2 regions of the Streptomyces sp. NPDC034111 genome follow, and region 2 is predicted to be linked to the other one. Evidence: predicted binding sites of a transcription regulator. Region 2 holds the regulator's gene; the other holds the start of a gene.
What was found. Region 2 encodes HrcA, which represses chaperone genes, less so after heat shock. Its sites were predicted from a motif close to TTNGCACTCNGNNNNNCNGAGTGCNAA; they were not measured.
Positions count from the first base shown of each region.

Region 1: ACZ55A_RS13085 (FmdB family zinc ribbon protein) is a predicted target of HrcA. The motif match lies at 11,378-11,404, and genes of this name have one in related genera.

Region 1 is NZ_JBVIST010000004.1:209,650-224,801, forward strand. Features, by position in the region: gene sepX (divisome protein SepX/GlpR) at 1-293, opposite strand, end outside; gene ACZ55A_RS13040 (GNAT family N-acetyltransferase) at 445-1,059, opposite strand; gene ACZ55A_RS13045 (MogA/MoaB family molybdenum cofactor biosynthesis protein) at 1,074-1,577, opposite strand; gene moaC (cyclic pyranopterin monophosphate synthase MoaC) at 1,574-2,056, opposite strand; gene glp (molybdotransferase-like divisome protein Glp) at 2,116-3,444, opposite strand; gene galU (UTP--glucose-1-phosphate uridylyltransferase GalU) at 3,448-4,350, opposite strand; gene ACZ55A_RS13065 (5-formyltetrahydrofolate cyclo-ligase) at 4,462-5,082, shown strand; gene ACZ55A_RS13070 (penicillin acylase family protein) at 5,168-7,891, opposite strand; gene ACZ55A_RS13075 (potassium/proton antiporter) at 8,086-9,600, shown strand; gene ACZ55A_RS13080 (MFS transporter) at 9,931-11,220, shown strand; gene ACZ55A_RS13085 (FmdB family zinc ribbon protein) at 11,416-11,748, shown strand; gene ACZ55A_RS13090 (S-methyl-5'-thioadenosine phosphorylase) at 12,053-12,886, shown strand; gene mscL (large conductance mechanosensitive channel protein MscL) at 13,734-14,243, shown strand; gene ACZ55A_RS13100 (hypothetical protein) at 14,284-14,631, opposite strand.
Region 2 is NZ_JBVIST010000001.1:996,998-1,012,149, reverse strand. Features, by position in the region: gene ACZ55A_RS04520 (DUF3097 domain-containing protein) at 61-894, opposite strand; gene ACZ55A_RS04515 (MBL fold metallo-hydrolase) at 954-1,691, opposite strand; gene hrcA (heat-inducible transcriptional repressor HrcA) at 1,887-2,903, shown strand; gene dnaJ (molecular chaperone DnaJ) at 2,904-4,040, shown strand; gene ACZ55A_RS04500 (nitronate monooxygenase) at 4,298-5,386, shown strand; gene ACZ55A_RS04495 (16S rRNA (uracil(1498)-N(3))-methyltransferase) at 5,383-6,126, shown strand; gene ACZ55A_RS04490 (OsmC family protein) at 6,264-6,692, opposite strand; gene ACZ55A_RS04485 (histidine triad nucleotide-binding protein) at 6,918-7,277, shown strand; gene ACZ55A_RS04480 (ribonuclease Z) at 7,284-8,189, shown strand; gene ACZ55A_RS04475 (HAD family acid phosphatase) at 8,312-9,127, opposite strand; gene ACZ55A_RS04470 (enolase C-terminal domain-like protein) at 9,387-10,751, shown strand; gene ACZ55A_RS04465 (S-(hydroxymethyl)mycothiol dehydrogenase) at 10,933-12,018, shown strand; gene ACZ55A_RS04460 (MBL fold metallo-hydrolase) at 12,018-12,647, shown strand; gene ACZ55A_RS04455 (family 4 glycosyl hydrolase) at 12,812-14,149, opposite strand; gene ACZ55A_RS04450 (carbohydrate kinase family protein) at 14,216-15,152, shown strand, end outside.

The DNA.
Region 1 (15,152 bases), on a different contig from region 2:
GTGGGGGCCTCGGGCTCGGCGGGGGCGGGGTCGCCGAAGGGCCCGGCGGCGGCCTCGTCGGCCGGCACATCCGGGTCCCGTTCCTCGCCCGCATCGTCGGCGGGGTACTCCCCACGCGCCTTGTCGTAGCGGCGCTGCATGGCCGCGCGTCCGGACAGCAGCCGGATGGCGGTGCTGAAGCGCTCGGTCGGACGGGCCTCGTTGAGCTCGTCCTGCCTACGGAGCCACATCGGCACCAAGTAGGCGGCCCAGGCCCCGACGATGACTGCGTAGATGAGGCCGCTGCTTCTCACAACTCACACGGTAGAGGGGTTTGCATGGGGCCATCCGCCAATTGGGCCGGTGTGTCGCACGATCTGGCTGATATCTCGAACTTTTTTGTGATGGTAGAGATCGGCGCCGTCGCCAATCAGGCCAATCGGGAATTTTTTTCGAACATTTATTTTATTTGTGGGGTGTGCCGGGGGTACTGGGTTTCTCCCGGCGCCAGCGGTTGAGCAGGCCCTCGGGCACCTCTTCCGCGGTGAGGGCGTAAACCGCGTGGTCGCGCCAGGCGCCGTCGATGTGAAGGTAGCGCGGCCGGATGCCCTCTTCGCGAAAGCCGAGTTTTTCCACCACCCGGCGGCTGGGGATGTTCTCCGGGCGAATGCAGACCTCGATGCGGTGCAGTCCCACGGAGTGGAAGCAGTGGTCGACGGCGAGCGCGACCGCGGTCGGGATGACGCCGCGGCCGGCGACTTCCTGGTCGACCCAGTAGCCGATATGGCCGGAACACATGGAGCCCCAGGTGATGCCGGCGACGGTGAGTTGTCCGACGAGCCGGCCCTGGTATTCGACGACGAACGGGAGCATCCGTCCGGCGTGGGCCTCCGCACGCAGATGCCGGACCATCTGGCGGTAGGTGGGGCGGTTGGGGGGCGCGAGGCCGGGCGGGGGCGGCGGGATGGTGGCTTCCCAGGGGCGCAGCCAGTCGCGGTTGCGGCGGTTGACCTCGCGCCAGGCCCGTTGGTCGCGCAGCTTTATCGGGCGGAGGGTGACCACACCGTCCGTCAGGACCACCGGCCAGGGCGCGTTCAGTTCGGACTCCCGGTGGGGCGGGGGTGGTCGGCGCCGCGGAGCTGGTCGGCCGCGTGCGGGAGGAGGTCGGCCAGGACGGCGAGGCCGTCGCGTACGCCGCCGGTGGAGCCGGGGAGGTTGATGATCAGCGTCGTCCCGGCGACACCGGCGAGGCCGCGGGAGAGGGCGGCGGTGGCGACCTTGGTCCGGCCGGCCGCGCGGATCGCCTCGGGGATGCCGGGGACCTCGTAGTCCAGGACCCGGCGGGTGGCCTCGGGGGTGCGGTCGGTCGGGGAGAGGCCCGTACCGCCGGTGGTGAGGATGACGGCGTAGCGGGAGGAGTCGACGGCCTGGCGCAGGGCGGCCTCGACCGGGTCGCCGTCGGGGACGACCTGGGGGCCGTCGACCTCGAAGCCCATGGTCGCCAGGCCCTCGGCGAGCAGCGGGCCGCCCTTGTCGGCGTAGATGCCGGCCGCGGCGCGGTTGGAGGCGGTGACGACCAGGGCGCGGGCGGGAGTCATGACCGGCTCCAGTCACCGGACTTGCCGCCGGTCTTCTCCTCCACACGGATGTCGGAGATCACCGCGGCCTTGTCGACTGCCTTGATCATGTCGACGACGGTGAGGGCGGCGACCGAGACGGCGGTCAGCGCCTCCATTTCGACGCCGGTGCGGTCGGTGGTCTTGACGGTGGCGGTGATCTCCACGGCCTCGTCGGTGAGGGAGAGATCCACCTTGACGCCGGAGACGGCGAGGGGATGGCAGAGCGGGATCAGCTCGGGGGTGCGCTTGGCGCCCATGATGCCGGCGATCCTGGCGGTGGCCAGGGCATCGCCCTTGGGCATGCCCTCACCCCGCAGCAACTCGATGACCTGCGGCGATACCAGGACCCGGCCGCGGGCACGGGCCGTACGGGCGGTGATGTCCTTCCCGGAGACATCGACCATCCGCGCCGCGCCCGCCGCGTCGAGATGGGTGAGGTGTTGCTGACCGCTGCTCATCGTTCTCCCGGTCCGAACTGCCGCCTGTGGGACGACACCGTACCCCCGCGGGGCGCGGGTCACCCGGCGGGCTGCCCCAGCACGAGGACGTCCACGGACTCGCCCGCGGGGACCTCGGTGGTCTCCTCGGGGACGACGATCAGTGCGTTGGCGTGCGCCATGGCCTTGATCAGGTGGGAGCCGGCGCCTCCTACGGGGGTGACCGTGCCGGCCTGGGCGTCATAGGAGCCGCGCAGGAACTGCCGCTTGCCCTTGGGTGAGGAGGCGATGGCGTCGGTGCAGCGGGCGGGGGTGGTGGGGCGCTGGACGTCCGGCAGGCCCATCAGGGCGCGGATGGCGGGCCGTACGAACAGCTCGAAGGAGACATAGGAGCTGACCGGGTTGCCGGGCAGGGCCAGCAGCGGGATGCGGTCGGGGCCGATGAGGCCGAAGCCCTGGGGCTTGCCGGGCTGCATGGCGAGCCTGCGGAACTCCACGGTGCCCTCCTCGGCCGACAGCGCGGTCAGGGTCTCCTTGACCACGTCGTACGCGCCGACGCTGACGCCGCCGCTGGTGACCAGGATGTCGGCCCGGATGAGCTGGTCCTCCAGGGTGGAGCGGAGGATTTCGGCGTCATCGGCGACGGCGCCGACGCGGTAGGCGAGGGCGCCGGCGGCGCGGGCGGCCGCGGTGAGCTGGAAGCTGTTGGAGTCGTGGATCTGGCCCGGGCCCAACGCCTCGCCGGGCTGGACCAGTTCGCTGCCGGTGGACATCACCACCACCCGGGGGCGGGGGCGGACCCGGACCGTGCCGAGGCCGAGGGCGGCGAGCAGGCCGATCTGGGAGGGGCCGAGGACCGTGCCCGCCGCAAGGGCCGGGGCGCCCTCGGTGACATCGCTGCCGCGGGCCCGGATGTGGGCGCCGGCGGCGGCCGGGCGGTGGACCCGGACCTCGCCGGCGGCGTCCTGGGGGGCGGCGCTGTGGGCGCGCATGGTGTCGGCCGGTCCCTGGCCGGAGCCGCCGTCGGTCCACTCGACGGGGACGACCGTCTCGGCGCCGGGCGGCAGGGGGGCGCCGGTCATGATCCGGGCGGCCTGGCCGGGGCCGATCTCCGGCAGCTCGCCGCTGCCCGCCGCGACGTCGCCGATGACGGTGAGCACGGCCGGGGCGGTCTCCGTCGCGTCGGCCACATCGGCGACGCGGACCGCGTAGCCGTCCATGGAGCTGTTGTCGAAGGGCGGCAGGGCGACGGGGACGGTGAGGTCGTCGACCAGGACGCACCCCTGGGCGTCGAGGAGTTGCAGCTCGATCGGCTCCAGGGGGGCGATCCTGGACAGTACGTCGTCGAGGTGCTCGGCCACCGACCAGACGCGGTCCTGGTGGCTGGTCCGGCCGGTGGCGCTGTTCAAGTCCTACATCTCCTCGGTGACGTAACTGCGAAGCCAGGTCCGGAAGTCCGGGCCCAGGTCTTCACGTTCGCATGCGAGTCTGACAATGGCACGCAGATAGTCGCCACGGTCGCCGGTGTCATAGCGCCGGCCCTTGAAGACCACGCCGTGCACCGGGCCGCCCAGGGACGGGTCGGCGGCCAGCGCCTGGAGGGCGTCGGTGAGCTGGATCTCGCCGCCGCGGCCCGGGTCGGTCTTGCGCAGCACCTCGAAGACGGCCGGGTCGAGGACGTAGCGGCCGATGATGGCGAGGTTGCTGGGGGCCTCGGCCGGGGCGGGCTTCTCGACCAGGGCGGAGACGGTCACCACGTCGTCGTCGCCGGTGGGGGCGGCGGCCGCGCAGCCGTAGAGGTGGATCTGCGCCGGGTCGACCTCCATGAGGGCGATGACGGAGCCGCCGTACTGCTCCTGGACCTCGACCATGCGCGCCAGCAGCGGGTCGCGGGGGTCGATCAGGTCGTCGCCGAGGAGGACCGCGAAAGGCTGGTCACCTACGTGGGGAGCAGCGCACAGCACCGCGTGGCCGAGGCCCTTGGGGTCGCCCTGGCGGACGTAGTGCATGGTCGCCAGGTCGCTGGATTCCTGCACCTTGGCGAGGCGGGACTCGTCGCCCTTGCGGTGCAGGGCCTCTTCGAGCTCGTAGTTGCGGTCGAAGTGGTCCTCGAGGGGGCGCTTGTTGCGGCCGGTCACCATCAGGACGTCGGAGAGTCCGGCGGCGGCCGCCTCCTCCACCACGTATTGGATGGCAGGCTTGTCGACGACCGGGAGCATCTCCTTGGGTGTGGCCTTCGTGGCAGGGAGAAACCGGGTGCCGAGGCCGGCTGCTGGGATGACAGCCTTGCTGATCCGTGTGTGCGATGGGGTCATGCGCGACACCATAACCGGCCCTATCGGAACGATGATGAGGGTCTGGTCAATAGAGCACGAGAGCGGGAGCAAGGGCGCACAGTGAGCATTGAGCACGATAGAAAGCGCAGGTTGCGGCTGGATCTCCTGGAGGTAAGGAGGTCGTTGCCGCCGGATGTCGTCGCAGCGACGGGTGAGGCCCTGGCCCGACGGACGCTGGAACTGGACGAGTTGGCTCCGTACGTCGCGCCCCCGGCCGGCGAGCACCATGGCACCCCGCCGACCGTCGCCGCATATGTGTCGATAGGGGGTGAACCCTCCACCCGTGTCCTGTTGGACCGGTTGCGGGCGGCGGGGGTGCGGGTGCTGCTGCCCGTCCTGCTGCCGGACAACGATCTGGACTGGGCGCTCTACGAGGGCGCCGAGCGGCTGGTACCGGCGGGCTGGGGGCTGCTGGAGCCGGACGGCGAGCGGCTGAGGCCGGAGGCGGTCACCGGGGCGGATGTGGTGCTGCTGCCGGGCCTGGCGGTGGACCGGAGCGGGCTGCGGCTGGGGCGCGGCGGCGGCTCGTACGACCGGGTGCTGGAGCGGCTGGAGCGGGCCGGTGCCGGTACGTCGCTGGTGGTGCTGCTGTACGACGCGGAGGTGCTGGAGGAGGTGCCGGCCGAGCCGCACGACCGGCATGTGCATGCCGCGGTGACACCGTCGGGGGTGCACCGGTTCGCGCCGCCGGGGGCCCGTACGGAGCGCTGAGCCGGCGCCGCGCACACGCCGGAGGCCCCGGAACCGGTGAGTGGTTCCGGGGCCCTCCGGCGGCGTGGAGCGGGCGGCGGTGCCGCTACGGCGACAGCGTCAGGGTGTCCTTGCCCGCCTTCTTGACGGCGTCCTGGCTGAAGGCCCAGGGCAGCAGTTCGCCCTTGGCCCACTTGTCGGTCTGGTCGTAGTAGTGCGCGTCGTAGGCGTGCCCGGAGGCGCCGGTGAGGTTGATCCAGCGGGACTTGTCGAGGTCGGCGAGGTTGACGACCATCCGCATCGACGGGACCCAGGTGACCTTGTAGCCGCCGGCGGCGTTCCAGCCGGTGGCGTCGACCGCGGCCTCACCGCCGCCGAGGTTCCAGGGACCGCGGTTGAACAGGCCCTGGAGCATGCCGGGCCCGTCGGTGCCGAGGGTCTGGTTCTGGAGGTACATCTGGTGCAGCCGGCCCCAGGTCCAGTTGTCGATGTTCTTGCCCAGCTTGGAGGTCAGCTCGTAGCGGGCGTCCGTCATGGCGTGCGCGAGGAGCTGGTCGCGGTTCTTGTCGCCGGCGCGGCCGGGCCGGTCCTCGGTCTTCCACCACGCGTTGTCCGGGTCGTCGAGGATGTTGCGGACGACCTCGTACCAGCGGTCGCCGCCGTCGGGCTGGGCGGTGTCGCCGGCCCGCTCACCGCATTCGCGGATGTAGGTGTCGTTCCGGTCGGCGGGGCCGGTCTCGTCGGCCGGGCGGACGGTCAGGCACTGGCCCTCGACCCGCAGCTCCTTGGGCATCTTGTTGCCGAAGGCGAGCTTGAGGGTGTTGCGCCACACCGCGTTGAAGTAGGCGGCCGCGGCGGAGTCGGGCTCCTGGGTGAAGTCCCAGCCCTCCAGCAGCTGCTGGGCGTCGCGGACGTACTTGTCCTTGATGTCGATCTTCGTCAGGTAGGGCGTCAGCAGCCGGGCGATCTCGCTGCTGTTGTCCTTCTGGAAGGTCTGCATGTCGTCGGTGGAGACCTTGCCGCCGTCCTTGATCTTTGACTGGATCAGGTCGTTGATCCGCTGGCTGCGGGAGCCGTAGCCCCAGTCCTTGGTGATCAGGTACGGGTACTTCTGGTCGGTGACGGCCTGGTTGGCGGTGACGATGTAGCCGCGCTTGGGGTTGTACTCGTACGGCAGGGCCTTCTGCGGGATGAAGCCCTTCCACTGGAAGGCCGGGTCCCAGCCGGGCGCCGGGTAGGTGCCGTCGGCGTGGCCGTCGCCCTTGCCGCGGACCGGGATCCGGCCGGGCGCCTGGTAGCCGATGTTGCCCTTGGTGTCGGCGTAGATCAGGTTCTGGGAGGGCACCTCGAAGTGGCCGGCGGCCCTGCGGAAGCCGGTCCAGTCCTTGGCCCGGTCCATCTCGAAGACGGCGTCCATGGACTTGCCGGCGTCCAGCGCGGTCCAGCGCAGCGAGACCGCGTAGCCGTCGCCGCGGTCCGGGGCGGCGTTGCCCACGGGGGCGTCCTTGCCGACGTTGCCGAGCTCCTTGTCGCGGTCGGAGACGATCGGACCGTTGCGGGTCGAACGGACGGTGATCTCATGGCTCTCGCCGCCGGCGACCTTGATGGTCTCCTTGCGGGTGAGGAAGGGCTGCTGCTTGCCGTCGTAGAAGTACCCGGCGGCGTTGATCTTCTCCAGGTACAGATCGGTGACGTCCGCGCCCAGGTTGGTCATGCCCCAGGAGATGTTCTGGTTGTGGCCGATGACGACGCCGGGCATGCCGGAGAAGCTGAAGCCGGAGACGTCGTAGTTGCACTTGGGGCCGGTGGTACGGCAGTGCAGGCCCATCTGGTACCAGAGCGAGGGCATCTGCGGTGCCAGGTGCGGGTCGTTGGCGAGCAGTGGTTTGCCCGTGGTGGTGTGCGCGCCGGAGACGACCCAGGAGTTGGAGCCGATGCCGTTGCCGTTGGGGCCGAGCAGCGCCGGGATCTCGTCGAGGGTCTTGGACAGCGAGGACAGCTGCGTCTGAAGGCCGGTGGCGGCGGAGGCGGCGCCCGCGGGGGCGGAGTTGGCCGAGCCCTTGGGCGTGAACTGCTTGGTGGCCGGGTCGACCGTGCCGCCGTCGACGACCGGCTGGTTGCGCTTGTACGGGTACGCCGGGTAGAGCTGGGCGATCTGCTCCGGGGTGAAGCGGCTGGTCAGCAGGGAGCGGTCGATCTCCTCCTGCATGTTGCCGCGCAGGTCCCAGGCCATCGCCTTGAGCCAGGCCACCGAGTCGACCGGCGTCCACTTCTCCGGCTTGTAGTCGTTCTCGAAGTCCAGTGCCGCGTACTCCAGGGAGAGCGCGGAGCCCTGGTGGTCCTTGAGGTAGGCGTTGACGCCGTCGGAGTAGGCCTGGAGGTACTTCTTGGTGCTGGGCGACAGCTTGGTGTCGTACTCCTTCTGCGCCACGTGGTGCCAGCCGAGGGTGCGCAGGAATTCGTCGGTCTTGACCTGGCCCTTGCCGAACATCTCCGAGAGGCGGCCGGCGGTCATATGGCGCCGGACGTCCATCTCCCAGAAGCGGTCCTGGGCCTGGACATAACCCTGGGCGCGGAAGAGGTCCTCGTCGGTGTCGGCGTAGATCTGCGGGATGCCGTTGGCGTCACGGGTGACGTCCACCGGGTCGGTCAGGCCCGGGAGTTTGAGCGACCCGGTGGTCTGCGGGAACGAGGCACGGACGGTGCTTACTCCCCAGAACGCGCCGAAGCCGATGCCCGCCACGAGCAGCAGCACGACCGTGATCGCGACGAGGCGGCCGCGCCGCCCCTTCTTCTTCCTGGGGACTGGGCCGGACTTGTTGGCGGGCATCTCTGTCCTTCGAGGGGCAGGGTGGGAGTGCTGGAGCAACCATAGGCGCACGGGTTCGGCGACCCCTACGCGGAGTCAGAGCCAGCACTTCCAAGATTCAAGCAATGGTAAATTGTTAGTCTCAGTAACTAGATAAGGTAAGGAAAGGCCACCCCAAAGCCACCGACCGGACCCGAGCGAGGAAGGACCAGCTCCTGACTGTCGACCACCTCAATCAACTCCTGCTGATCTGCTCGCTCGTCCTGCTCATCGCGGTTGCCGCAGTACGGGTCTCGTCGCGCAGCGGGCTCCCCAGCCTGCTCATTTATCTGGGGATCGGCGTCGCCATAGGGCAGGACGGCCTCGGTGGCGTCATCTTCGACAACGCGGAGCTGACCCAACTCCTCGGCTATGCCGCGCTGGTCGTGATCCTCGCCGAGGGCGGCCTGGGCACCAAATGGAAAGAGATCAAACCGGCCCTTCCTCAGGCGGCGGCGCTCTCGACGGCCGGCGTCGCGGTGAGCGTGGGGGTCACCGCGGCCGGAGCGCACTATCTGGCAGGACTGGACTGGCGCCAGGCGCTGCTGATCGGCGCCGTGGTCTCCTCCACGGACGCCGCGGCGGTCTTCTCCGTCCTGCGCAGTGTGCCGCTGCCGTCGCGTCTGACGGGTGTTCTGGAAGCCGAATCCGGCTTCAACGACGCCCCGGTGGTCATCCTCGTCGTCGCCTTCTCCACCGCAGGACCGGTCGACCCGTGGTACGTCCTGCTCGGCACGATCGCCCTGGAGCTGGCGATCGGCGCCGCCATCGGCCTGGCCATCGGCTGGCTCGGCGCCTACGGGATGCGGCATGTGGCACTGCCCGCCTCCGGTCTCTACCCGATCGCCGTCATGGCCATCGCGGTCTCCGCCTACGCGGCCGGCGCCCTGGCCCACGGCTCCGGCTTCCTCGCCGTCTACCTGGCCGCGATGATCCTCGGCAACGCAAAACTGCCGCACGCACCGGCCACCCGCGGCTTCGCCGAGGGCGTGGGCTGGATCGGCCAGATCGGCATGTTCGTCCTGCTGGGCCTGCTGGTCACCCCGCACAAGCTGCTCGACGACATCGTGCCCGCGCTGCTCATCGGCATGATCCTCACCCTGGTGGCCCGCCCGACGTCCGTCTTCGCCGCGCTGCTGCCGTTCCGGGTGCCCTGGCGGGAGAAGACCCTGCTGTCGTGGGCCGGGCTGCGCGGTGCGGTCCCCATCGTGCTGGCCACCATCCCGATGGTCACCGACGTCCCCGGCAGCCAGTCGGTCTTCAACATCGTCTTCGTGCTTGTCGTCGTCTACACCCTGGTCCAGGGCCCCACCCTGCCGTGGCTGGCCAAGCGGCTGGACCTGGGCGACGGCGAGGAGCCCGCCGACCTGGGCATCGAGTCGGCACCCCTGGAGCGGCTGCGCGGCCACCTGCTGTCCACGTCCATCGGGCCGGCCTCGCGGATGCACGGTGTCGAGGTCGGCGAGCTGCGGATGCCCGCGGGGGCCGCGGTCACCCTCGTCGTCCGGGACGGCTCCAGCTTCGTCCCCTCGCCGACGACGGTGCTGCGGCGCGGCGACGAGCTGCTGGTGGTCGCCACCGACCCGGTGCGCGACGCGGCCGAACGCCGCCTTCAGGCGGTCTCCAGGGGCGGCAAGCTGGCCGGCTGGCTGGGCACCGACGGCGCCCCGCGGCGCCCCCGCGGGCACTAACCGGCCGCGGCCGTGCGGGATCCGGGGCAAGCACCGGGAATGTGCTGCAAATCTCCATGGATCCCAGGGAAAACCACAAGAAGCCCTGGTTAATCCCAGGGCCTCGCACCCGCCGGCCTGTAGTATGAAGAGCGAACAACTACGAACCAACTCTGCCTGATGCAGAGCTGGCGCGACCGCTCGGCGGCCGCGGTCCCCTGCCACACGCAGCCACCTCTCGGGGTGCGGACCACGCGGTATCACTCGGTCCTGCGCGAGAGGACAGCTCTCGGCGCGTTCCCGTGACGACCTCGCGGGCGGCGCGCTACCAGGCGGCAGAAAGGCCCGGCCGTGGCATCCGCGGTCAAGGATTCCCGTCCCGGTTACGGACAACTGCTCCGCACCCCTGGTGCATGGACGTTCCTGCTGCCCGGCTTTCTGGCCCGGCAGCCCTTCGCGATGCTGACGATCGGCATCGTGCTGCTCGTCGAATCCACCACCGGCTCCTACGGGACCGCCGGTGCGGTCTCCGCCGCCACCGGTGTCTCGATGGCGCTGTTCGCCCCGCAGAACGGCAAGCTCGCCGACCGCTTCGGGCAGCGCGCGGTGCTGATCCCCGGCGTACTGGTGCACGTCGCCGGTGTCTCGGCGCTGATCGCGCTGGCCCTCTCCCACGCGCCCCTGTGGGCGCTGCTCGCGGTGGCGGTCCCCACGGGCGCCTCGACCCCGCAGGTCGGCCCGATGGTGCGGGCCCGCTGGGCCTCCCAGCTCGGCGGCAGCCCGCTGATGCCGACGGCCGCCGCCTTCGAGTCGGTCACCGACGAGTTCACCTTCGTCGTCGGTCCGGTGCTGGCCACCGCGCTGTGCACCGGCATCCACCCGGCTGCCGGGCTGCTCGCCGAGGCCGCGCTGACGCTGGCCGGCGGGCTGCTGTTCGCCTCCCAGAAGCGCAGCCAGCCGCCGGTGCACCAGGACGCCTCCGGCGACCGGCCGCGCGTCTCGGCGCTGTCGGTGCCCGGCGTACGCGTACTGATCGTGGCGTTCCTCGGCATCGGCGCCGTCTTCGGCGGTATGCAGGTCTCGCTGACGGCATTCACCCAGCACATCGGACAGCCCGGCATCAACGGCGTCCTCTACGGGATCTTCGCCGGCGGCAACATGCTCGCCGGCATCGCCTGCGGCGCCATCGCCTGGAAGGTCGGCCCGCGCCGCCGGCTGCTGGTCGCCTACGGGCTGCTGGCACTGGCCACCACCCCGCTGTGGGCGGTCACCGCGGTGCCGCTGCTGGGCGCCGTCGGCCTGATGGTCGGCCTGTGCATCGCCCCGGCCCTGATCACCGGCTACACGCTGGTCGAGTCCCTGGTCCCGGCCACCGCCCGTACCGAGGCCTTCACCTGGCTGACCGGCGCCGTCGCACTGGGCCAGGCGTCCGCCGCCACCTCCGCCGGCCAGCTGGCCGACCACTTCGGGCCGAGCACCGGTTTCCTGGTGCCGCTGGCCGGAACGGCACTGGCCCTGACGGTCCTCCTGGCACTCCGCGCGCACCTGCTGCCGCGCTCCTCGACCCTGCTCACCACCCAGAGCTCCGCCACCGCCGGCACGGCCGCCGAGGGCCGCGAACGGGAGCTGGCGAACGCGTGAGCCGAGCGGGGCGGACGCGGAGCCGGACGTGGAGTCGAGAGCCGGCCCGGACGTCGGGTCGGACGTCGGGTCGGACTTCGGGTCGGACGTGGAGTCGGTCACCCGAAGGCCGGTCGCAGTGGACTGGCGCGCCGGAATACTGCAATATGGAGCGTCGTTAGCACTCATCGAGTGAGAGTGCCAGGAGGAAGTCAAGTGCCGACCTACCAGTACCAGTGCACCGAGTGCGGCGAGGGCCTCGAGGCGGTGCAGAAGTTCACCGACGATGCGCTCACGGAGTGCCCGAGCTGCAACGGACGCCTCAAGAAGGTGTTCTCCGCGGTCGGCATCGTCTTCAAGGGATCCGGCTTCTACCGCAACGACAGCCGTGGCGCGTCGTCCAGCAGCAGCCCCGCGAAGAGCTCCGGGTCGAGCACCACGTCCTCCTCCGACTCCGCCGGCTCCTCGTCGAGCAGCTCCGACACCAAGTCGGCCACCCCGGCCGCGTCGTCCTCCAGCAGCACGTCGAGCACCAGCTCCGCCGCCTGAGCTGCCCACCCGTACCACTTCACCGGGCCCCGTCGTCATCAACTGACGACGGGGCCCGGCGCTTCTCGCGCCTTACGGAGACCGGCCGTGTCCACGCGGGTGCTCTACGACTCAGGTGTCCACGCGGGCGCTCCACGACTCGCTCACGTCAAGCCTCAAGCCTCCTGACCCGCCCGGGCCTTACGTGACGCCGCCTCCTGACTCGCTCGGGCGGGTGCCCTACGCCTTACGACTTTCTTGCGTCCTGCTCGCATCCCCACAACCGGCCGTCGCCGCGGCGGCCCGTCCCGCTAGGGTGACCGCCATGGCTGACGCGGAAATAGGTGTTATCGGCGGTTCGGGGTTCTACTCCTTCCTCGACGACGTGACCGAGATCACGGTGGACACCCCCTACGGTGCCCCCAGCGACTCGGTGTTCCTCGGAGAGATCGCCGGCCGCCAGGTGGCGTTCCTGCCCCGGCACGGCCGCGGCCACCACCTCCCGCCGCACCGCATCAACTACCGCGCCAACCTGTGGGCGCTGCGCTCGCTCGGCGTACGCCAGGTCCTCGGCCCGTGCGCAGTGGGCGGTCTGCGCCCCGAGTACGGCCCCGGCACGCTCCTGGTCCCCGACCAGCTCGTCGACCGCACCAAGGCCCGCCCGCAGACCTACTTCGACGGCGAACCGCTCCCCGACGGGAGCATCCCCAACGTCGTCCACCTCACCTTCGCCGACCCGTACTGCCCCACCGGCCGCCGGGCGGCCCTCGCCTCGGCCCGCGGCCGTGACTGGGAGCCGGTCGACGGCGGCACCCTCGTCGTCATCGAAGGCCCCCGCTTCTCGACCCGCGCCGAATCACGCTGGCACGCCGCCCAGGGCTGGTCGGTGGTCGGGATGACCGGCCACCCCGAAGCCGTCCTGGCTCGCGAACTGAGCCTGTGCTACACCTCGTTGACGCTGGTCACCGACCTGGACGCGGGCACCGAGACCGGTGACGGCGTCTCCCACGAAGAAGTCCTCAGCGTCTTCTCCCAGAACGTCGGCCGGCTGCGCGAGGTCCTCTTCGACGCGGTCGCCGCCCTCCCTGACAGCACGGCCCGCGACTGCCTGTGCGCCAACGCCCACGCGGGCTGGGATCTGGGCATCGAGCTGCCGTAACGCCTCGGCCCCGCCGCACTCGGCCTCCCCCTCGTGGGTGGCCGAGTTATCCACAAAGGCGGGGTTGTGCACAGCCCGGAGCGGGCGCGAGCGAACTGCGGCACGGTGGTGATCGCCGGATCATCCACAGCCCTCCAACCCGAGGCGGTGCCCACCCATGCCCCACACCAACCCCTCCCCCTCCCGCCCTGAGGCGCCCTCCACCTCCGTGCCCGCGTGGGCCTCACAGGCGCGCCCCCCGTCCCACACAAACCCCGCCTCACAAACGCGGCCCACCCCGCCCTCCCTCACCGCTCCCCGCCTCCATCCCCGTATCCCCCTCATCGACACGGAATCGGACCTCTCCCCACCACTCCCCACGCCCCCACCGTGTGAAGTGCCCCACTTTGCTCCGGTACGGGCCGGTGGCGGCAGGCTCCACGGAGGACGGGGCGGCCGGCGGCGCCTGGTGGCCGCCGGCCTGGCGATGGCCGCCGCAGCACTGGCCGGCGGCGCCTCGTACGGTGCCGTACGCACCGCTCCCGCGGCGGGCTGCCCGTCGGCGGCGGCGCCGGAAGGGCGATGATCATGCTCCAAGATCGAGTGGCGTCGCCCCGGGCCTCACGCCAGACTGCTGCGAGTGGCGGGGCACCTGCCGCGCGCCAATGGAGGCGCGCCCACCGCACCGGTACCGCCGAATCCGTCGGTCCCCTCGACCGGACCCACCCCCTCCGCCAGATCCGCACCGCGGCCCTGGCCGATCGCCGGTTCGTGTTGCGCGACTGGACATCCCTGCCCCGCCCTGCCGTAAGTTGCGGTGCTGATTGTTGGTGCACCGTCCGTAGTGAGCGTGGAAAGAGGCTGTCAGGTGAGCGAGAGCAAGGGCGTCCTTCAGGGATTCAAGGATTTCCTGATGCGCGGCAACGTCATCGAACTCGCGGTTGCGGTCGTCGTCGGTGCGGCGTTCACCAACATCGTGAATGCCGTGGTCAAGGGCGTCATCAACCCGATCATCGGTGCCCTGGGCTCGCAGAACCTCGACAATTACAAGGCCTGCCTCACGTCCTGCCACACCGACAAGAAGACGGGCCAGTTCACCGACGGCATCTACGTTCTCTGGGGCTCGGTGGTCAGCGCGGCGCTGACTTTCCTGATCACCGCCGCGGTCGTCTACTTCCTCATGATCCTTCCGATGAACAAGTGGAAGGATCGCCAGGCGGCCAGGAAGCCGGCCGAGGACACCCCGGCAAGTCTCACCGAGGTCGAGCTGCTCACCGAGATCCGCGACGCACTGATCGCCCAGCGCCTCGCCTCCCCCACCATGCCCTCCACCGGCTCGGGCACCATCGGCGCCCAGCGGACCCAGGCTCAGGACTAGCGGGCGTCAGCGGCCGGCCCATGCCGCCCTGTCGCCTCACTCAGAGGTGGTGGGGCGGCTTTTCGTCGAGGAAACGGGCGAGGTCGGCGGCGCTGTCGCTACCGGCGGGCCGCTCTCCCCAGCCGCGGTCGGTGTCGTCCGAGGACTGCTGGCTCAGCGGATCGTCGAAGATCAGGCGCGCGGCGGAGGGGGTGGGCGCGGGACGCGCGGCAGACGCGGCCTCGGATACGTCAGCCCGGCCGCGATCGGAACCGGGACCGGCGTCGGGGTCGGGGGCGGGGCCGGTGCCGGGATTGCGGTCGCGGACGTCGTCGCCGTCTCGGACGTCGTCGCCGTCGAAGGCAGCCTCGGGCCCTGGGGTCCGCTCGGATTCGGGGGTGGTGCTCACCCCTCCAGGGTACGGGCGAGCCGGATGTGCCCCCTGGCCGACAGGGGTCCCGTAGATCCCTTCGCCCGTAGAACGCCTCGGCAGCTGCGCGGCTGCCTCCGGCCGGCGGCCCGTTGTCGGTGGGCGACTGTACGTTCGGCCCCTCCGGCTCGCACCACGCGCCACCGCAGACGGGCGACCACTGCCTCGAGCTACCACCTGCACCATCGCGCCGTACCGGTAGCCGAGATCCGCGACGATCATGCTGCCCTAACGGTGCATGGCGCCTGCCCGCACCTCTACAGCGGGCGCATCATCAATCACCCGACGGCTCCCGGCCGCGCTTCATGATCCTCACCCCGGCAGAGACCCGGACGGCAGCGGACTTGCACGCCGGCACGGGCCAACTCGCCCTGTGTACGGCCGGACTCCTCGACCGGTTCCACGCGCTCGCCCGTAAGGCCCGTTCCTGGTCCTGGTCCTAGTGGCCCTTGTCGTGGGTGGGTATGGGGTGCGGGCGCTGGCCGTCGCGGGGCCGGGTC
Region 2 (15,152 bases):
CTCAGCGTCAACGCTCTCGGCAGCACGGCGGAAGGTGAGGGGTTCGGCACCCTCCCCGCGTCAAACACCACCGCCAACCGTAACGAAGTCGATCAACTCCTCCACCCGCCCCAGCAACGCCGGCTCCAGGTCCTTGTACGTCCGCACGCACGACAGGATCCGCTGCCATGCCGCGCCGGTGTTCTCCGGCCAGCCCAGGGCCCGGCAGACGCCCGTCTTCCAGTCCTGGCCGTGCGGCACGGACGGCCAGGCCGCGATACCGGCCGACGACGGCTTCACCGCTTCCCAGATGTCGATGTACGGGTGGCCGACGACCAGGACGTCCGCACCGGTCACCTCGGCCGCGATCCGGGACTCCTTCGAGCCGGGCACCAGATGGTCGACGAGGACGCCCAGACGGGCGTCCGGGCCGGGTGAGAAGCTGCGGACGATCGCCGGGAGGTCGTCGATGCCCTCCAGGTACTCCACGACGACGCCCTCGATGCGCAGGTCGTCGCCCCATACCCGCTCGACGAGCTCCGCGTCGTGCCGGCCCTCCACGTAAATGCGCCCGGCGCGTGCGACCCGGGCGCGGGCGCCGGGAACCGCGAGCGAGCCGGAGGCCGTACGGGCGGGGCCGCCCGGCGCCGGACGGCTCTGCGGGCGTACGAGGGTGATCACCTTGCCTTCCAGGAGGAAGCCGCGCGGAGCCATGGGGAAGACGCGGTGTTTGCCGAAGCGGTCCTCCAGGGTGACCGTCGGCCCCTCGGCGCTCTTCTCGCAGCGGATCACCGCGCCACAGAAGCCCGTGGTCACCTCCTCGACGACCAGATCGGGGTCGGCCGGTACCTCGGGGGCGGGCGACTGCTTCTTCCAGGGCGGAGTGAGGTCGGGGCTGTAGCGCTTGCTCTGCATGGGGCCTGTTCTGTTCTGGTCGGAGGGACGGGCAGGGCTCAGGAATACCGGAACGGCGGTCAGGAGGGCGGAGCGACACCGAAACGCACGGCCAGGGCGTCGCGCTGGGTGCGGACGAAGGCGGCGTCCACCACGGCGCCGTGGCCGGGGACGTACAAGGCGTCCTCGCCGCCGAGCGCCAGCAGCCGGTCCAGGGCCGCGGGCCACTGCTGGGGCAGCGCGTCCGGGCCCGCCTGCGGCTCGCCGGACTCCTCGACCAGGTCGCCGCAGAAGACGATCTCAGGGGCGCCGTGCCGGCCGGGCACCAGGACCGCCAGGTCGTGGGCGCTGTGGCCCGGGCCGACATTGGCGAGCAGCACCTGCCGGTCGCCGAGGTCGACGGTCAGCTGACCGTGCACATGGTGGTGCGGGACGACCAGCAGATCGGTGGCCTCGGCGGCGAGGTCCCGTTCGACACCGTGCCGCATCGCGGAGTGCCGCAGTTCGTCCTTGCTGCGGCGCAGCAACTCGCCCAGGCCGGCCGCGCCGAACACCTCGACGCCCGCGAAGGCGGCGGTGCCCAGCACATGATCGAAATGCGGGTGGGTCAGCGCGACATGCGTCACGTCCCGGCCCAGCACGCCGCGGATCGCCCGGCGCAGATCCGCGCCGTCACGGATGGTCGCACCGGTGTCGACGATCATGACGCCGGCCGACCCCTCGATCACGCCGATCGTCTCGTCCCAGCCCGGCATCCGGCGCCTGGCGACACCGTCACCGAGCTGTTCCCACCCGGCCTCTTCCCAAGCAGTGCGCATACCGAGACGCTAGCTCCCTCGCGATAGCGTTGCCCGGCAGATCGCCCGAACACGGTCATCCGAGGGGTGCTGCGCGGGGTCGCCCTTGCCGTGGCCGTGCTACCCGGCCGTACACTGGCTCCGGGTCTGGCACTCGGCCCATGTGAGTGCCAGGAGTTACGAGACGGCGGGACGGCCGGACTGGAGGTGCGCAGGATGCTCAGTGAACGCAGGCTCGAAGTGCTGCGCGCCATCGTCCAGGACTACGTCGGGACGGAGGAGCCGGTCGGCTCCAAGGCGCTCACCGAGCGCCATCAGCTCGGGGTCTCCCCGGCCACCATTCGCAACGACATGGCGGCCCTGGAGGACGAGGGCTACATCGCCCAGCCGCACACGAGCGCCGGGCGGATCCCGACGGACAAGGGCTATCGCCTCTTCGTCGACCGGCTGGCGGGCGTCAAGCCGCTGTCCAGCCCCGAGCGACGGGCGATCCAGAACTTCCTGGACGGTGCCGTGGACCTCGACGACGTCGTGGGCCGTACGGTCCGTCTGCTGGCCCAGCTGACCCGGCAGGTCGCGGTCGTGCAGTACCCGTCCCTGACGCGGTCCACGGTCCGGCACGTCGAGTTGCTGGCGCTCGCCCCGGCCCGGCTGATGCTCGTACTCATCACCGATACCGGACGCGTCGAGCAGCGGCTGATCGACTGCCAGGCGCCGTTCGCCGAGACCTCCCTGGCGGATCTGCGGGCGCGGCTCAACAGCCGGGTCGTGGGGCGCCGTTTCACGGATGTGCCTCAGTTGGTGCAGGATCTTCCGGAGTCCTTCGAGCAGGACGACCGAGGCACGGTCTCGACAGTGCTGTCGGTGTTGCTGGAGACTCTGGTGGAGGAGACCGAAGAGCGGCTGATGATCGGCGGTACCGCCAATCTCACCCGCTTCGGACACGATTTCCCCCTGACCATCCGCCCGGTGCTGGAGGCCCTTGAGGAGCATGTGGTGCTGCTCAAGCTGCTCGGAGAGGCCAAGGACTCGGGCATGACCGTACGCATCGGGCATGAGAACGCCCATGAAGGCCTGACGTCGACCTCCGTCGTCACGGTCGGTTACGGTTCGGGCGACGAGGCAGTCGCCAAACTCGGCGTGGTCGGACCGACCCGCATGGACTACCCCGGAACGATGGGAGCGGTACGCGCAGTGGCACGTTACGTCGGACAAATCCTCGCGGAGTCGTAAGTGGCCACGGACTACTACTCGGTCCTCGGCATCAGCCGTGACGCCTCGCAGGACCAGATCAAGAAGGCCTTCCGGCGGCTGGCGCGCGAGCTGCACCCGGACGTGAACCCGGACCCGAAGACCCAGGAGCGGTTCAAGGAGATCAACGCCGCTTACGAGGTCCTGTCGGATCCGCAGAAGAAGCAGGTCTACGACCTCGGCGGCGACCCCCTCTCGCAGGCGGGCGCCGGCCAGGGCGCGGGCGGTTTCGGCGCCGGCTTCGGCAACTTCTCCGACATCATGGACGCGTTCTTCGGCACGGCTTCGCAGCGCGGTCCGCGCTCGCGTACCCGCCGCGGCCAGGACGCCATGATCCGGCTCGATATCGAGCTGAACGAGGCGGCCTTCGGCACGACCAAGGACCTCCAGGTCGACACCGCCGTGGTCTGTACGACCTGTAGCGGCGAGGGCGCGGCGCCGGGGACCTCGGCGCAGACCTGTGACATGTGCCGCGGCCGCGGTGAGGTCTCGCAGGTCACCCGGTCCTTCCTCGGCCAGGTCATGACCTCGCGGCCGTGCCCGCAGTGCCAGGGCTTCGGAACGGTCGTGCCGACGCCGTGCCCCGAGTGCGCGGGCGACGGGCGGATCCGCTCCCGGCGCACGCTGACCGTCAAGATCCCGGCCGGTGTCGACAACGGCACACGTATCCAGCTCGCGGGCGAGGGCGAGGTCGGCCCCGGCGGCGGACCCGCCGGTGATCTCTACGTCGAGATCCATGAGCTGCCGCACCCGGTCTTCCAGCGGCGCGGCGACGATCTGCACTGCACGGTCACCATCCCGATGACGGCGGCGGCGCTGGGCACCAAATGCCCGCTGGAGACGCTGGACGGGATCGAGGAGATCGACGTCCGGCCCGGCACCCAGTCAGGCCAGTCGATCCCGCTGCACCAGCGCGGGGTGACCCATCTGCGTGGCAACGGCCGCGGCGACCTGATCGTCCATGTCGAGGTACAGACACCGACCAAGCTCGACCCGGAGCAGGAGGAGCTGCTGCGCCGGCTCGCCAAGCTCCGCGGCGAGGAACGGCCCACGGGCCAGTTCCAGCCGGGCCAGCAGGGTCTGTTCTCGCGGTTGAAGGATGCGTTCAACGGGCGGTAGCCCGTACGGGCGGCGGTAGTGCGGGCCGGGCGTGCCGTACGGGCGGGCCGGGCGTCTCCGCACGGGCGGGCAGGGTGTCCCCGTACGGGCGACCCGGGGTGGTGAGCCGCGGGAATACCCGTACACGCCCGCCGCGTTGTGGCCCCGCAGGGGGCGTTTGCGTCCCTTACGGGATGTGTTCGCCCACCCCTTAAGTGCCGTACCGGTGCCGAGCCCCTGATGCGGGGGCTCGGCACATCCCGTGACACGATGTGCCCATGCCCACCGCACTGACCGATCTCTGCCGCTACCCGATCGTGCAGGCCCCGATGGCAGGGGGCGGCTCCGGACCCGAGCTGGCCGCCGCCGTCTGCGGCGCCGGCGGTCTCGGCTTCCTCGCCGCCGGCTACAAAACGGCCGACGGCATGTATCAGGAGATCAAACAGCTGCGGTCGCTGACCGACCGGCCCTTCGGCGTCAACCTCTTCATGCCGCAGCCCTCGCTGGCCGACCCCTCCGCCGTCGACGTCTACCGCGAGCAGCTCGCGGGCGAGGCCGCCTGGTACGAGACCGAGCTCGGCGACACCGACGGGCCCAGCGACGACGGCTACGAGGCCAAGCTCGCGATCCTGCGGGAGGACCCGGTGCCGGTGGTGTCCTTCACCTTCGGCTGCCCCTCGCGTGCCGTCCTCGACGCCTTCGCGAAGGTCGGCACGTACACCGTCGTCACGGCCACCACCGCCGCCGAGGCGCAGGCCGCGCAGTGGTCGGGCGCGGACGCGGTGTGTGTGCAGGGCGTGGAGGCCGGCGGTCACCAGGGCACCCACCGGGACGATCCGCACGCGGACGGCACCGGCGCGGCGCTGGGGCTGCTGGCCCTGCTCGGCCAGGTCCGCGAGGCCGTACAGATCCCGGTGATCGCCGCGGGCGGGCTGATGCGCGGTTCGCAGATCGCCGCGGTGCTGGCCGCCGGGGCGACCATGGCGCAGCTGGGCACCGCCTTCCTCGCCACCCCCGAGTCGGGCGCCAACCCGCTCCACAAGCAGGCGCTGACCAACCCCCTGTTCACCCATACGGAATTGACCCGGGCGTTCTCCGGCCGGCCGGCCCGCGGGCTGGTGAACCGCTTCATGCGCGAGCACGGCCCGTACGCCCCGGCCGCCTACCCGGCCGTCCACTACCTCACCTCCACCGTGCGCAAGGCCGCGGCCAAGGCGGGCGATGCGCAGGGCCTCAACCTCTGGGCGGGGCAGGGGCACCGGCTGGCCCGGGAGCTGCCGGCCGCGCAGCTGGTCGACGTCCTGGTGGCCGAAGTGGAGGCGGCACACGCCGCGTTGAGCCGGGCCACCGCGGGCGGCGGCTCATGACCGCCCCCGTATTCCTCGTCGAATCACTGGCGGACGTACGGGCCGGAGGGGCGCTGACCCTGGACGGGCCCGAGGGACGGCACGCGGTGTCGGTGCGCCGGCTGCGGGTCGGTGAGGAGGTCGTGCTGACGGACGGCCGCGGCGCCGGGGCGTTCGGCACGGTCGCCGCCGTCGAGGGCAAGGACCGGCTCACCGTCGACATCGCGGAACTGCGCACCGAGGTTCCGCCGGACCCCACCCTCACCGTCGTCCAGGCGCTCCCCAAGGGCGACCGCGGCGAACTGGCCGTCGAGACGATGACCGAGACCGGGGTGGACGCCATCGTGCCCTGGCCGGCGGCGCGTTGCGTCACCCAGTGGAAGGGCGAGCGGGCCGCCAAGGCGCTGGGCAAATGGCGGGCCACGGCCCGCGAGGCGGGCAAGCAGTCCCGCCGGCTGACCTTCCCACAGGTCACCGACCCGATGACGACCAAGCAGGTGGCCGCGCTGCTCGCCGACGCCGACTTCGCGGCCGTCCTCCACGAGGAGGGCAGCTCCCCGCTCGCCACCGCCGGGCTTCCGCCCACCGGCCGTATCGTGCTCGTCGTCGGCCCCGAGGGCGGTGTCTCCCCGGAGGAGCTCGCCATCTTCGCCGAGGCCGGCGCCACGCCCTACCGCCTGGGTCCGACGGTCCTGCGCACCTCCACGGCAGGCACCGCGGCCACCGCGCTTCTGCTGGGCCGCACGGGCCGCTGGAGCTAGGCCCCAACCTCAGCCACTGACCACCACGATCGTGGCACGGACCACTGACAACGCAGCGGTGCGCCGGCCGGCCCCAAGGGCCCGCCGGCGCACCGCCGTTCACCGTTCAGCCGGCCGGCCGGGGGGCCGGCCTCGGCTCATACCAGTTCCGCGTTCAGCGTGATGTTCTTGACGCCCGCCAGTGCCTGGCTCACCGGGCAGTTCTTCTTGGCGTCCTCGGCCGCCGCCTGGAACTCGTCCTCGGACAGGCCGGGGACGCGGGCCTTGACGGTCAGGGCGATGGCGGTGATGCCCTCACCCGGCTGGAACGTCACATCGGCCTGGGTGTCCAGGGTCTCGACGGTGTAGCCCTTGCCCGCCAGGCCGTGCGAGAAGGCCATGGAGTAGCAGGAGGAGTGGGCCGCCGCGATCAGCTCCTCGGGGCTGGTGACGCCGTTGGGCTGCTCCGCGCGGGCGGGCCAGTTCACGTCGTACGTACCGACTTTGGAGGACTCCAGGGCGACGGTGCCCTTGCCCTCCAGGAGGTTGCCTTCCCAGTGGGTCTTGGCGGTGCGCGTGGTTGCCATGGTGCATAACTCCCGGTTGTGGCGAAAGCGATCACCGCCAGCTTAGTGATCCCGGTGGCCTGCACCGTGCCGCTCGCCGCGTCAGCGCCCGACCGGCCCGCCGGGCCGCCGGATCGTGCCCGCGCCCGCGTGCCCGTGCGGGGTGGGCGCTCCGGGGGCGGTCGCCCGGTAGCATCCCAGGACTGCGTACCGTACGCAGGACGGATGACCTGGGAGGAGCCACCGGTGGCGGGAGAACCGCAGGCCGACTGCCTGTTCTGCAAGATCGTGGCGGGGGAGGTACCGGCGACCATCGTCCGGGAGACCGAGACCACTGTCGCGTTCCGCGACATCAACCCCCAGGCCCCGACGCACGTGCTGGTGATCCCCAAGGTGCACTACCCGGACGCCGCGACCCTCGCCGCCGCCGAGCCGCAGGTCATCGCCGACATACTGCGGGAGTCCCGTGAGGTCGCCGTCGAGGACAAGGTCGACGACCGGGGCTACCGGGTCGTCTTCAACACCGGTGCCGGCGCGGGCCAGACCGTCTTCCACGCTCATCTGCACGTACTCGGCGGCCGTGGCCTCCAGTGGCCTCCTGGCTGACCGGTCATGTCCGTACGTGAACTGGTCGTCCTCGGCACCGCGAGCCAGGTCCCCACGCGGCACCGTAACCACAACGGCTATCTGCTCCGTTGGGACGGCCAGGGGCTGCTCTTCGACCCCGGCGAGGGGACCCAGCGCCAGATGCTGCGGGCCGGGGTGGCCGCCCACGACCTCAACCGGATCTGCATCACGCACTTCCACGGTGACCACTCGCTCGGCCTGGCCGGGGTGATCCAGCGGATCAACCTCGACCGGGTACCGCACCCGGTCACCGCCCACTACCCGGCCAGCGGGGAGCGCTTCTTCGAGCGGCTGCGCTACGCCACCGCCTACCGGGAGACGGTCCGGCTGGTCCAGCGGCCCGTCGCCGTCGACGGTGAGCTGGAGCGCTCCGCGTCGTACGTCCTGGAGGCGCGCAAGCTCTCCCACCCGGTCGAGTCGTTCGGCTACCGGCTCGTGGAGCCGGACGCGCGCCGGATGCTGCCGGAGCGGCTGGCCGAGGCCGGTATCACCGGTCCGGACATCGGGCGCCTCCAGCGGCTCGGGGAGCTGAACGGCGTGACCCTGGACGAGGTGAGCGAGCAGCGCCCGGGGCAGCGGTTCGCGTTCGTCATGGACACCCGGCTGTGTCCTGGGGTCCGTGCCCTCGCGGAGGGGGCGGACATGCTCGTCATCGAGTCGACGTTCCTGGACGAGGACGTCCAGCTGGCGGTGGATCACGGCCACTTGACGGCGGGGCAGGCCGCGGGGGTCGCGGCGGAGGCGGGGGTGCGGCATCTCGTGCTGACGCACTTCTCGCAGCGGTACGCCGACCCGGCGGAGTTCGAGCGGCAGGCGCGCGCGGCGGGCTTCACGGGCGAGCTGACCATCGCCAAGGACCTGGCGCGGGTGCCCGTGCCCAAACGGCGCTGAGCGCCTGACGGAGGACGGTCCGCCAGGCGCCCGACGGCGCCGAGGGCCCGACGGAGGACGGTCCGCCGGGCTTCGGCGCGCTGAGTGCCCGGCGGACCGCTGTCCTCCGGGCGCCCAGTGGCTTACGGCAGGTAGTACATCGGGTTCGGCATCTTGAAGGTGCGGTCACCGGCGCCGCCGCTCAGATCGCTGTACTGGTCCCCGAAGTTGGCGACGATGTTGTAGCCGAGGGACTCGATGTGCTTGCGGGTGCCCGACTTGTACTCGATGGTCGTACAGGTGGCGCCGCAGGGCAGGTAGGCCGGCGGGTGCTCCTTGTCCTTCAGGTAGACGTGCGTGCGGTCCAGCGCGACGTCGTAGCCCACGTTCTTGAGGTTGCGCACGCTCCAGTCGCGCTGCGCCTCCTTGCGGCCGGTGAGGAAGAAGACCTCGGCGCCCTTCTCGTGCGCCCAGTTGACCAGCCGGTTCATGCCGAACACCGGGTCCATGTCGGTGCTTTCCAGGTACTTGTCCTGGCTCTCCGGGGTGAAGTGGAAGCCCACCTGGAGCTCGTAGTTGTAGGTGAGCAGGGTGGTGTCGTCGATGTCGAGGACGATGGCGGGCTTGGCCTTCTTGCCGCTCGTGGCGCTCTTCGCGAGGGCCTTGGTCAGGTAGGTACGGGCCTTGGCCTCGATGCCGCGGACCTGGCGGGCGTAGTTGCTGGTCGGGGAGGCGTAGTGCTGGCCGTCGGCCGTCACCGTGTCGCCGTAGTACGCCTTGATCTTCTCCTGCACCTGCGTGAGGTTCGGGATCTCCTTGTCGGTGCGCGGCACGGAGTGTTCGGCGGTGGCCTGGCCTATGCCGAAGGCGGCGGTGCCGGCGACGAGGGCGGCGACCGTGGCGGCGCCGAGGCGGGCGCGGCGGGAGAGGGCGGGACGGAAGCGAACGGGGCGCGGCATGCGCTGCTCCTTCGGATGGCACGAGTGGTCATCGGTAGGTGTAACAGAGCCTCAGAGGGGTATCTACGCGCGAAGATTCAACGATTGGTAAAGGCTGGCCGGGAAGGGCCGGTGCGGTAACGGGCGGCGTGGGGGCGGGGCTTGACGGCCGTGATGCCGCATCCTTGACCTCCGGCCCCATTCGTAAATCCCGTCCATATATGAGACCCGCGAACCGTGTCTTCAGGGGAACCGCCCCGACCTCACAGGAGCCCGTGCCATGACCGGCCGTGTGAACCGCGTGCACCCCCTCGCCGTCGCCGAGGTCCGGCTCACCCCCGTCCTGGTGGCCGATCCGCCGCTGCTGAACACCCAGGGCGTGCACCAGCCGTACACCCCGCGTCTGGTCGTCGAGCTCACCCTCGAAGGCGGCGTCACGGGGCTCGGCGAGACCTACGGAGACACCAAGTACGTTGAACTGGCACGGCGGTTGGCCGGTGCGCTGATCGGCCGGTCGGTCACGGACCTGAATGGTCTGTTCGCGGCGGCGGCCGAGGTGTGCGGGGAGGGACCGGCCGCGCCCGGGGCTGACGCGACCGGCGCCCGCCCGGTCGACGTCGGCGGGCTGCGCGGCGTACAGACCGCCGACAAGCTGCGGCTCTCCGTCCTCTCCGGCTTCGAGGTCGCCTGCCTGGACGCCTGGGGCAAGGCCGCCGGACTGCCCGTCCACGCCCTGCTCGGCGGCAAGGTCCGCGACCGCGTGGAATACAGCGCCTACCTCTTCCACCGGTGGGCCGCACACCCCGGCGGCCGCGGGGAGCGCGACGACTGGGGCGCGGCGCTCGACCCGGCCGGCATCGTCGCCCAGGCCCGCCGGTTCGCCGACACCTACGGCTTCACGTCCTTCAAGCTCAAGGGCGGCGTCTTCGAACCCGCCCGGGAGATCGCCGCGGTCAAGGCGCTGGCCGCCGACTTCCCCGGCCGGCCGCTGCGGCTCGACCCCAACGGCGCCTGGAGCGTGGCGACCTCGCTCGCGGTCGCGGACGAGCTGAGCGGCGTCCTGGAGTACCTGGAGGACCCGGTGAGCGGCACGGCCCGGATGGCGGAGGTGGCCGCGGCTCTGAGGGCGGCGGGCCGGGGCGCCTCAGGCGGGCGTCCCCTCCCGCTGGCCACCAACATGTGCGTGACGGCCCTCGACGAGATCGCCGAGGCGTTCACCAAGGACGTCGTCCAGATCGTGCTCGCCGACCACCACTACTGGGGCGGGCTGCGGCGTACCCGCGAACTCGCCGCGATCTGCCGCGCGTTCGGCGTCGGCCTGGCCATGCATTCCAACACCCACCTGGGCATCAGCCTCGCCGCGATGACCCAGGTGGCGGCGACCGTGCCGGATCTCGGCCACGCCTGCGACAGCCACTACCCCTGGCAGACCGAGGACGTCCTCACCGAACGGATCGCCTTCCGCGACGGCCGGGTGGACGTCGGTGACGCCCCCGGCCTCGGTGTCGAGCTCGACCGCGACCGGCTCGCCGCACTGCACCGCCGCTGGCTGGCCGACGACGGCGCGCTGCGCGACCGCGACGACGCCGCGGCGATGCGGCTGGCCGATCCCGGATGGGTCACCCCCACCGTCCCGCGCTGGTGACGGCGCGGTCCCGCCGACCGGCGCCCCGTGCCACCCGCCGCTCACGCGGTCCTGTGCCAGCGCGCCATCCCGCCGCTCACGCGGTCCTGTGCCAGGTCGCCCGGCACGCGTACGGTGAGCACGGCTCAGTGGCAGCGCGCCACAGTGGTCCCGTACGTGATCTGTGAAAGGGGCTGTTCCGATGGCACAGGAAGTGCGCGGCGTGATCGCGCCGGGGAAGAACGAACCGGTCCGGCTGGAGACGATCCTGGTGCCGGATCCGGGTCCCGGCGAGGCCGTGGTGAAGATCCAGGCGTGCGGGGTGTGCCACACCGATCTGCACTACAAGCAGGGCGGTATCAACGACGAGTTCCCGTTCCTGCTCGGCCACGAGGCGGCCGGTGTGGTCGAGTCGGTCGGCGCCGGGGTCACGGATGTCGCGCCCGGTGACTTCGTCGTCCTCAACTGGCGTGCGGTGTGCGGCCAGTGCCGGGCCTGTCTGCGCGGCCGGCCCCAGTACTGCTTCGACACCCACAACGCCCAGCAGAAGATGACGCTGAAGGACGGCACCGAGCTGAGCCCCGCGCTCGGTATCGGCGCCTTCGCCGACAAGACGCTGGTCGCCGCCGGGCAGTGCACCAAGGTCGACCCGCAGGTGTCACCCGCGGTGGCCGGTCTGCTGGGCTGCGGGGTGATGGCGGGTATCGGCGCCGCGCTCAACACCGGCGGTGTCGGGCGCGGTGACTCGGTCGCGGTGATCGGCTGCGGCGGCGTCGGGGATGCGGCCGTGGTCGGTTCGCGGCTCGCCGGCGCGGCGAAGATCATCGCCATCGACATCGACGACCGCAAGCTGGCGACCGCACGCACCATGGGCGCCACCCACACCGTCAACTCCCGTACCACCGACCCCGTTGAGGCGGTCCGCGAGCTGACCGGCGGCTTCGGTGCGGATGTGGTCATCGACGCGGTCGGCCGGCCCGAGACGTACAAGCAGGCGTTCTACGCCCGCGATCTGGCCGGGACCGTCGTCCTGGTGGGCGTCCCCACCCCGGAGATGACCCTGGAACTTCCCCTGCTGGACGTCTTCGGCCGCGGCGGCGCCCTCAAGTCCTCCTGGTACGGCGACTGTCTGCCCTCCCGGGACTTCCCGATGCTGATCGATCTGCACCAGCAGGGCCGGATCGACCTCGCCGGGTTCGTCACCGAGACCATCGGCATCGAGGACGTCGAGCAGGCCTTCGAGCGGATGCACGCCGGTGACGTACTGCGTTCGGTGGTGACGCTCTGATGACGGCCCGCATCGACCACCTGGTCACCTCCGGCACGTTCTCGCTCGACGGCGGCACCTGGGACGTCGACAACAACGTGTGGATCGTGGGCGACGACGAGGAGGCGGTCGTCATCGACGCCGCCCATGACGCCGACGCCATCATGGCCGCCCTCGGCGGCCGCACGCTGCGCGCGATCATCTGCACCCATGCGCACAACGACCACATCGACGCCGCCCCCGCGCTGGCCTCCCGTACCGGCGCCCGGATCCATCTGCACCCCGCCGATCTGCCGCTGTGGAAGATGACCCACCCGGACTCCGCTCCGGATGCGGAGCTGGCGGACGGTCAGGTGCTGACCATCGCTGGCACGGATCTGACCGTGCTGCACACCCCGGGCCATGCCCCCGGTGCGGTCTGCCTCTACGCGCCCGACCTGCGCACCGTCTTCACCGGCGACACCCTCTTCCAGGGCGGACCCGGCGCCACCGGCCGGTCCTTCTCGGACTTCCCGACGATCGTCGCCTCGATCCGGGACCGGCTGCTGAGCCTGCCGCCGCAGACGGTGGTCCGCACCGGGCACGGCGACCCGACGACGATCGGGGAGGAGGCGCCGCACCTGGAGGAGTGGATCACGCGTGGCCACTGAGCGGGGCGGGCGTGGTCGGTGAGGGCCGGCCAAGAGGGGCCGGCCGGTGAGGGGCCAGTCGTGACGGGCCGGCCCCTAAGGCGCGGGCGAACACATCCCGTAGGGGATACGGACGCCCCCTGCGGGGCCACAACGGGGCGGGGGCGGAGGGTATTCCCGGGGTCTCAAGCCTCCTTGGCCGCCCGTTCCAGGATGCGGGCGGCCACCGCGGGGGAGTCCACCAGCGGATGCAGCGCCAGCGCCCGTAGTGCGGCGCCGCGGTCCTTGAAGACCGCGGCCTGCACGGCCGCCTTCTCCACCGCCTTCACCTGGAGCATCAGGCCCAGCTGATCCTCGCGCAGCGGCGCGCAGGGCAACGGCCGGGCGCCCCGGGCGGTCACCTCGCACACCGTCTCCACGATCGCGTCCGGCGCCAGTTGCGGCACCGTCGTACCGTTACGGACGTTGAGGATCAGCCGGGTCCCGCTGTCGCCGACGATGGCGTGCATCAGCGCCAGCGCCACCCGGTCGTAGCCGCCGCCCTCCAGATCGTGGCTGTCGCGCTGCCAGCCGCCGCTCGCCTCCCGGCTGTGCGCCATATACGTCTCCTCGCGCTCCAGCCGGGTCCGCTCCCACAGTTCGTACGCCGCCTCGGGACCGCCGGCCGCCGCGGCCTTCGCGAAGAAGCCGCCCTGCTGCTGGTCGAGGAATTCACCGCGGGTCTCCTGGGTGTCCCTTACGGAGCCCAGGGTTTCGCGGCGGAAGTAGTAGTAGTGCAGATACTCGTTCGGCAGGGCGCCCAGGGTGCGCAGCCACTCCGCGCCGAAGAGCCGGCCCTCCTCGAAGGAGCCCAGCGCGGCCTCGTCGGCCAGCAGGCCCGGCAGCAGTTCGGTGCCCTCCAGGGTCAACGACCGCAGCCAGCCGAGGTGGTTGAGCCCCACATAGTCGTAACCGACCCGGCCGCTCTCGAAGGCCGCCGGGTCCGCGCCGGCCGCCCGCGCCGCCCGCCGCACCAGCCCCACGGGGGAGTCGCAGATCCCGATGACGCGGTCGCCCAGCACCTGCGACATCGCCTCGGTGACCATCCCCGCGGGGTTGGTGAAGTTGATGACCCAGGCGTCCGGGGCGAGCGCCGCGACCCGTTCGGCGATGTGCAGTGCCACCGGGATCGTCCGCAGGCCGTAGAGGACCCCGCCCGCGCCGACCGTCTCCTGGCCGAGCACCCCCTCGGCGAGCGGGATCCGCTCGTCGCGGATCCGGCCGGCGGTACCGCCGACCCGTATCGCCGAGAAGACGAAGTCGGCGCCCGCCAGTGCCTCGTCCAGGCCGGGGGCGACCCGTACGGGCACCGGCGCCCGGTGCCCCCGCGCCAGCCGCGCCAGCACGTCGGCGATCACCGCCACCCGGCGCGGATCGGTGTCGTGCAGCACCACTTCGGAGACGGATCCCGCCGGGTCCTCCAGCAGCGCGCGGTAGACCAGCGGCACCCGGAAGCCGCCACCGCCGAGAATCGTGAGCCTCATGTGGCGGAACGTACCGCAGCATCAGGCACACTGGCGGCACGTGCCGATACGAGAGGGGCATGCACGGTGAGCAGCCGACGTGATCTCCATTCGTCCGCGGGCCCGGCCGCGGTGCCACCGGGCCTCGATCCGCTGGCCGGTGTACGCACCGAGGACGATCCGCGCACCGACGTCTACCTCACCGGCACGGTCTTCCTGGACATCATCTTCACCGGCCTGGATTCCGCGCCGGTCCGCGGCACCGAATCCTGGGCCCGCGGTATGGGTTCCAGCCCCGGCGGTGTCGCCAACATGGCCACCGCGCTGGCCCGGCTCGGGCTGCGCACCTCCCTGGCGGCCGCCTTCGGCGACGACAAGTACGGCGAGTACTGCTGGGAGGCGCTCGAACAGGGCGAGGGCATCGACCTGTCGCTGTCGCGCACCGTTCCCGGCTGGCACTCCCCGGTCACCGTCTCCATGGCGTACGAGGGCGAGCGCACGATGGTCTCGCACGGCCATGAGGCGCCGCCGCCCGACTTCGCCTTCGACGGCAAGCACGCACCGGGCTGCCCGCCGCCGTCCCGGGCCTGCATCGCCTCGCTCGTCCCCGGCCGGCGGGAGCCCTGGCTGGGCTGTGCGGCCGGCCGCGGCAGCCGGATCTTCGCGGACGTGGGCTGGGACGACAGCGGCCGCTGGGACCCGGCCGACCTCGCCGACCTGGAGCACTGCGAGGCGTTCCTGCCCAACGCCGGGGAGGCGATGCGCTACATGCGGACGGACTGCCCGCGCGAGGCCGCCCGCAAGCTCGCCGACCTGGTGCCGCTCGCCGTCGTCACGCTCGGTGCGGAGGGTGCGTACGCGGTGGACGGGCGGACCGGCCAGACCGCCGAGGTGCCCGCGATCGCGGTGGAGGAACTGGACCCGACCGGTGCCGGCGATGTCTTCGTCGCCGGGTTCGTCACCGGCACCCTCGCCGACTGGCCGCTCGCCGACCGGCTGGCCTTCGCGGGGCTGAGCGCCGCAC